2 regions of the Mesorhizobium sp. M1A.F.Ca.IN.020.03.2.1 genome follow, and region 1 is predicted to be linked to the other one. Evidence: riboswitches for the same ligand, from Rfam matches in the RefSeq annotation. Region 1 holds a riboswitch; the other holds the start of a gene.

Evidence for each region. A riboswitch is a leader RNA that binds a small molecule or an ion and turns the genes downstream of it on or off. The one in region 1 is predicted to bind S-adenosylmethionine.
Region 2: linked by a shared signal. The riboswitch ahead of EOA79_RS07285 (O-succinylhomoserine sulfhydrylase) and the one ahead of EOA79_RS26595 (homoserine O-acetyltransferase) in region 1 are both predicted to bind S-adenosylmethionine.

The regions. Positions count from the first base shown of each region.
Region 1 is NZ_RZSV01000237.1:3,795-7,198, reverse strand. Features, by position in the region: gene EOA79_RS26605 (prephenate/arogenate dehydrogenase family protein) at 1-227, opposite strand, end outside; gene hisC (histidinol-phosphate transaminase) at 234-1,337, opposite strand; SAM riboswitch at 1,474-1,551, shown strand; gene EOA79_RS26595 (homoserine O-acetyltransferase) at 1,642-2,811, shown strand; gene metW (methionine biosynthesis protein MetW) at 2,900-3,404, shown strand, end outside.
Region 2 is NZ_RZSV01000028.1:18,601-22,004, reverse strand. Features, by position in the region: gene EOA79_RS07290 (ceramide glucosyltransferase) at 1-604, shown strand, start outside; gene EOA79_RS07285 (O-succinylhomoserine sulfhydrylase) at 646-1,836, opposite strand; SAM riboswitch at 1,893-1,970, opposite strand; gene EOA79_RS07280 (2'-deoxycytidine 5'-triphosphate deaminase) at 2,106-3,200, shown strand; gene EOA79_RS07275 (ABC transporter substrate-binding protein) at 3,283-3,404, shown strand, end outside.

The sequences.
Region 1 (3,404 bases):
ACCGGAACCGAGACGATGACGAGATCCGCGTCGCGCACCGCGTCTTCGGCCTCGGTCGTGTAGGAATCGCCGAGACCCAGTTCCTCGGCGCGCTTGAGCGTCGATTGGCTGCGCGTCGCGACAGCGATGTGGCGCGCCAGGCCTTCCCGGCGGATGACGCGGGCCAGCGACGAACCGATCAGGCCGATGCCGACCAGCGCTATTCTTCCGAACATCGTTGCTGTCATGGTGCTTCAGCTTTTCAGAAATGTCTTGAGCGCCTCGACGACGCCGCGATTGGCCTCCTCGATGCCGATGCTCATGCGCAGCGCGTTGGGAAAGCCGTAGCCGGTGACGCGCCGCAGGATGTAGCCGCGCGCGCTGAGATAGTCGTCCGCGGCCGCTGCCGAATGCTTTTTGTTGTCGGGGAAGTGGATCAGCACGAAATTGCCGACGCTGGGCGTCACGCGCAGCCCGAGCCCGGTCAGCTCCTCGCTGACCCAGGCAAGCCACTTCTCGTTATGCGCCACGCTGCGCTCGACATGGGCGCGGTCGCGGATGGCCGCGATGCCGGCCTCGATCGCGGTTGCATTGACGTTGAAGGGCCCGCGCACCCGGTTGATGGCATCGACGATATGCGCCGGTCCGTACATCCAGCCGATGCGTGCGCCGCCGAGGCCGAGCTTGGAGAAGGTGCGGGTCATGACCACGTTCTCCGAGCTCCCGGCCAGCTCGATGCCGGCTTCATAGTCGTTGCGCCGCACATATTCGGCATAGGCCGCGTCGAGCACTAGGAGCACGCTCTTGGGCAGTCCGGCATGCAGCCGGCGCACCTCCTGGAACGGCACATAAGTGCCGGTCGGATTGTTGGGGTTGGCGAGGAACACGATCCGCGTCGCCGGCGTCACCGCGGCGAGGATTGCGTCGATGTCGGCGCGCTCGTCCGTCTCCTTGACCGCCACCGGCTTGGCGCCGGCGGCTTGGATATAGATCTTGTAAACCATGAAGGCGTGTTCGGTGAACACGGCCTCGTCTCCCGGCGCGAGATAGGTCTGCGCCAGCAGCCCCAGGATCTCGTCGGAGCCATTGGAGCAGACGATGTTTGCCGGATTGAGGCCGTGCACATCGGCGATCGCCTCGCGCAGCCGGCGGGCGGAGCCGTCGGGATAAACGTCCAATTTGGCAGCCACCTCCCGGGCGGCCTCGATCGCCTTCCGCGAGGGCCCGAGCGGATTCTCATTGGACGACAGCTTGTAGACCTTCGTCACGCCGGCCGGCGCGGTACTTTTTCCCGGCACATAGGCCTCGATGTCCATGATGCCCGCGCGGGGCGTCGGACGTGGCTGATCCTGCTTCATGTCACAAATCCGTCGAGAGGCCCTGGTTCGAGGCCGCAGCGGAAATACAGGCGGTGGCCCCGAATGTCGAGGGGCCGGCGCGCTCGCGCGTAGGCAGACCGTTGACGAAGCGCGGCGCTGGCCCTAGAAGAACAGCCGGATCTCCCGTGGTGATTTGGCCGGTCGGCTTGCAGCCACGTTAAACAATTCGCTAAAGGGCCGTTTGCAACCTGTAACCGGCTTTGCGAAGGCAGGCCGGTTTTTTGTTGTCCGTTGCCGGCCGGACGCCGTATCGCGAGATCGATGCGACTGGATGGGGAATGCAATGGCCGCTCAGCGCGCTCCAAGGACCAACCACGAGGCCGACCAACCGTCGAGCCCGGTGTTGCAGTTCGGTCCCGACAAGCCGCTAAAACTCGATGCGGGCACCGTGCTGTCGCCGTTCCAGGTCGCTTACCAGACCTACGGCGCCCTCAACGACGCCCGCTCCAACGCCATCCTCGTCTGCCACGCGCTGACCGGCGACCAGCATGTCGCCAGCACCAACCCGGTGACCGGCAAGCCGGGCTGGTGGGAGGTGCTGATCGGCCCCGGCAGGATCATCGACACCCGCCGCTTTTTTGTCATTTGCGCCAACGTCATCGGCGGCTGCCTCGGCTCCACCGGCCCGGCCTCGACCGATCCGGCGACAGGCAGGCCCTATGGGCTCGACCTGCCGATCATCACCATCCGCGACATGGTGCGGGCGCAGCTGATGCTGGTCGATCATTTCGGCATCGAGAAGCTGTTCTGCGTGCTCGGCGGCTCGATGGGCGGCATGCAGGTGCTGCAATGGGCCGCAAGCTACCCGGAACGCGTCTTCTCCGCGTTGCCGATCGCCACCGGCGCCCGCCATTCCTCGCAGAACATCGCCTTCCACGAGGTCGGGCGGCAGGCTGTCATGGCCGATCCGGACTGGCACGGCGGCAAATATCTCGATTTCGGCAGGCGGCCGGAAAAGGGGCTCGCCGTGGCGCGCATGGCCGCGCACATCACTTACCTCTCGGAAGCAGCGCTGCACCGCAAGTTCGGCCGCAACCTGCAGGATCGCGAGGCGCTGACCTTCGGCTTCGACGCCGATTTCCAGATCGAAAGCTATCTGCGCCATCAGGGCATGACCTTCGTCGACCGTTTCGACGCCAACTCCTACCTCTATCTGACCCGCGCTATGGACTATTTCGACCTCGCCGCCGACCACGGCGGACGGCTGGCCGATGCCTTCGCGGGCACTAAGACACGCTTCTGTCTCGTGTCGTTCACAAGCGACTGGCTGTTTCCGACCGAGGAAAGCCGCTCGATCGTGCATGCATTGAACGCCGCCGGCGCGTCCGTCTCCTTCGTCGAGATCGAGACCGACCGCGGCCACGACGCTTTCCTGCTCGACGAACCGGAATTGTTCGCGGCCATCAACGGCTTCATAGCCTCGGCGGCGCGCGCAAGGGGGCTCAGCCTATGAGTGGCGCGCGATCTCTGTGTCCTGGGCGCATTTCTGAGGCGCCGAGATTCCGACTGGCTGGAAATGCTCAAAGGCCGGAGGTGTGCCCATGAGCGTCAATCGCGCCCAGCGTGTCGACCTCGAAGTCGTCACCGATCTCATCCCGCCGCATTCGCGCGTGCTCGATGTCGGCTCCGGCGACGGCGTGCTTCTGGAGGTTCTGCAGGCGACCAAGCGGGTCGATGGCCGCGGCCTGGAGCTGTCGCAGCGCGGCGTCAACGAATGCGTGGCGCGCGGCCTTTCCGTCGTCCAGGGCGATGCCGACAAGGACCTCGAATTCTACCCCGACAAAGGTTTTGATTTCGTCGTCCTGTCGCAAACGCTGCAGGCGACCCGCAACCCGAAACTTGTGCTCGACGAGCTGCTTCGGATCGGCAACCGCGCGATCGTCTCCTTCCCCAATTTCGGCCATTGGCGCGTGCGCTTCTCGCTGCTGATCAAGGGCAGGATGCCGGTCACCAAGGACCTGCCCTATTCCTGGTACGACACGCCGAACATCCACTTCTGCACCATTCGCGACTTCGTCAATCTGTGCGAAGAGCTCGGCGCGACGG
Region 2 (3,404 bases), on a different contig from region 1:
CAACACGCTGCAGGCGCGTTGGCAATATGCCGGCGAAGCGCTCGGCCTTGGCTTCGCGCAGGGCAAGAGCATGCTGTGGAACAAGCCGATGCTGGATGCAAATGGCGGCATCCAGGCTTTGGCCGCCGAGATCGCCGAGGACGCGGCGGCGACCAAGCTGGTCAACAGCCTTGGCCTTCGGGTCAATCTCGTGGCCGCGCCCTTCGAGCAGTCGCTCGGCCAGCGCACGCTCGCCGAAATCTGGTCGCGCCAGGCGCGCTGGGCGCGGCTGCGCCGCGTCACCTTCCCATTGTTCTTCGCGCCCGAAATCCTGACCGGTGTGGTCGTGCCGCTGCTTCTGGCGCTGATCGCGGCGGCAAGCGCCGGTGTCAGCCTGCCCACGACCGCGCTCTGCGTGCTGGCGATCGCCTATGTGCCCGAATGCATGCTCGCCTGGTCCAAGGGCTGGCATCTGTCGCCGCGCAGCGTCACCGCGATGATCGTGCGCGACGCGATGCTTCCCGCCATCTGGGCGCGCGGCTGGCTTGGCGGGGCCGTCGAATGGCGTGGCAACGCAATGACCATCCGCAACAGCGGGATGACTGAACTCGAAGAGATTGCTTGAGCCGGCTGCGGCTCAAGCGCCCTCTTTGCCGCCGTGGCGGTTCATTCCTTCGCCGCCTTCAGCGCCTGTTCGATGTCGGCGAGCAGGTCGTCGGTATCCTCCAGCCCGACGGAGAGCCTGAGCGTGCCTGGTCCGATGCCGAGCTCGGCGCGGGCCTCGTCAGTGAGGTTTTTGTGCGTCGTCGTCGCCGGATGCGTGATCAGGCTCTTTGCGTCGCCGAGGTTGTTCGAGATCAGCACGATGTCGAGCGCGTTCTGCAAGGCGAAGGCCGCCTGCTTGCCGCCCTTGACGTCGAGGCAGATCAGCGTCGAGCCGCCCGACATCTGCTTCCTGACGATATCCGCCTGGGGATGGTCGGCCCGGCCCGGATAGATGACGCGGGCGATCTCCGGCCGGCCAGCCAGGAAGTCCGCGATCTTGCCGGCGCTTTCGGTCTGGTGGCGCACGCGCAGCGGGAGCGTCTCGAGGCCTTTCAGCAGCGTCCATGCGTTGAATGGGGACAGGCTCGGGCCGGTGTGCCGGAAATAATCGTGCAGGTTCTCGTCGATCCACTTCTTGTCCGACAGGATGACGCCGCCGAGGCAGCGGCCTTGTCCGTCGATGTGCTTGGTCGCCGAGTAGACCACGATATGGGCGCCGAGCTGCAGCGGCTTCTGCTGCAGCGGCGTGGCAAAGACGTTGTCGACGATCACGCGTGCGCCGATCGAATTTGCTAAAGCGGCGACAGCGGCGATATCGACCACTTCCAACGTCGGGTTGGTCGGACTTTCCAGGAAGAACAGCTTGGTGTTCGGCCTGACCGCTTTTTCCCAATTGGCAATGTCGGTGCCGTCGATCAGCGTTGCCTCGATGCCATAGCGCGGCGCCAGCGTCTCGACTACCCAGCGGCAGGAACCGAACAGGGCTCGCGCCGCAACGATGTGATCGCCGGCCTTGACGCTGCAGAGCAGGGCGGCGGACACGGCGGCCATGCCGGAAGCGGTTGCACGTGCGTCTTCCGCGCCTTCCAGCGCGCACATGCGCTTCTCGAACATATCGACGGTCGGGTTGGCGTAGCGCGAATAGATGAAGCCGGGTTCCTCGCCCTTGAAGCGGGCCTCCGCTGCCTGGGCCGTCTCGTAGACATAGCCCTGGGTGAGATACATCGCCTCGGCGGTCTCGCCGAAGCCGGAACGCAGCGTCCCGCCATGCACGAGTGCCGTCTGAGGTTTCCAGTTACGCGTCTTGGTCATCGCCCTGCTTCCAAACACAAAAAAACCGGCCGCGACGTCGCAACCGGTCCATACGGCCTTGCGGCCCGACGGTCCTTTAGCGACTTGTTTAACGTGGCTGCAAGCCGACCGGCCAAATCACCACGGGATAACGACCCTTTAGACCTCGCCCGCGCTTGCGTCAATTGCCGGCTTGATTAAGAGGGTTGTACCAGGCAGCCTCCGCAAAAGTGTCCCGCGGTTTTGCGACAGGAAACTGCGACGACAATGACTTCGCCCGGAGCCAGACATTGCGGCAGACAGGCATTCTTCCGGATCAGGACATCGCGGCGCTCTTCCAGTCGGGCGCGCTGAAGTCGCCGCGCGCGCTCGACACCAACCAGATCCAGCCGGCCAGCCTCGATCTCAGACTTAGCGACAAGGCCTTTCGCGTGCGGGCTTCCTTTCTGCCCGGTCCCGATCATCTGGTGGCCGACAAGCTGGACCGGCTGAAGCTGCATGAGATCAACCTTGCCGAGGGCGCGGTGCTGGAGACGGGCTGCGTCTACATCGTGCCGCTGCAGGAAAGCCTGGCGCTGCCGGCGGAAGTCTCGGCTTCGGCCAACCCGAAGAGCTCGACCGGACGGCTCGACATTTTCACGCGTGTCATGACCGACCGCGGCCATGAGTTCGATAAGATCGCCGCCGGCTATCATGGCCCGCTCTATCTCGAGGTCAGCCCGCGCACCTTCCCGATCGTCGTGCGCGCCGGCTCGCGCCTGTCGCAGATCCGCTTCCGCACCGGCAATGCCGTGCTGTCGGAGAATGAGTTGCGTGACCTCCATCACGCCGAGATGCTGGTTGCGACCGAGCCGCCCAACATCTCCGGCGGCGGCATTGCGCTCTCTATCGATCTCGACGGCGACAAGGACGGCCTGGTCGGCTATCGCGGCAAGCACCACACCGGCCTCGTCGACGTCGACAAGCGCGCCGCTCAGGATGTGGTCGACTTCTGGGAACCGCTCTACAAGAGCGGGGCCGGCGAGCTCGTGCTCGACCCGGACGAGTTCTACATCCTGGTCTCTCGCGAAGCCGTGCACGTGCCGCCGCTCTATGCCGCCGAGATGACGCCTTTCGATCCGCTGGTCGGCGAGTTCCGCGTCCACTATGCCGGCTTTTTCGACCCGGGCTTCGGCCATTCCGCCGCCGGCGGCAGCGGCAGCCGCGCGGTGCTTGAAGTGCGCAGCCACGAGGTGCCGTTCATCCTCGACCACGGCCAGATCGTAGGCCGCCTCGTCTACGAGCATATGCTGAAGCGGCCGCAGGCGCTCTATGGCAGCGAGCTGGGTTCCAACTATCAGGCGCAGGGGCTGAAGCTCTCCAAGCATTTTCGCGCCGCGCGCTGATCGCCAGGCTGTGCTTGCCCGGCCTCGCGCGCCGTGCTTGGCTGCGTCTGAGCATGTAGCACCTGAACCCAAGGGGATGAAAATGCAGATATCCAGATGGATCCTGTCGGCTGCGGCCGCCGCCATGCTGGCGCTCGGCGTCGGTTCGGTAGACGCGGCCGAAAAGATCAAGATCGGCACCGAGGGCGCCTATCCGCCCTTCAA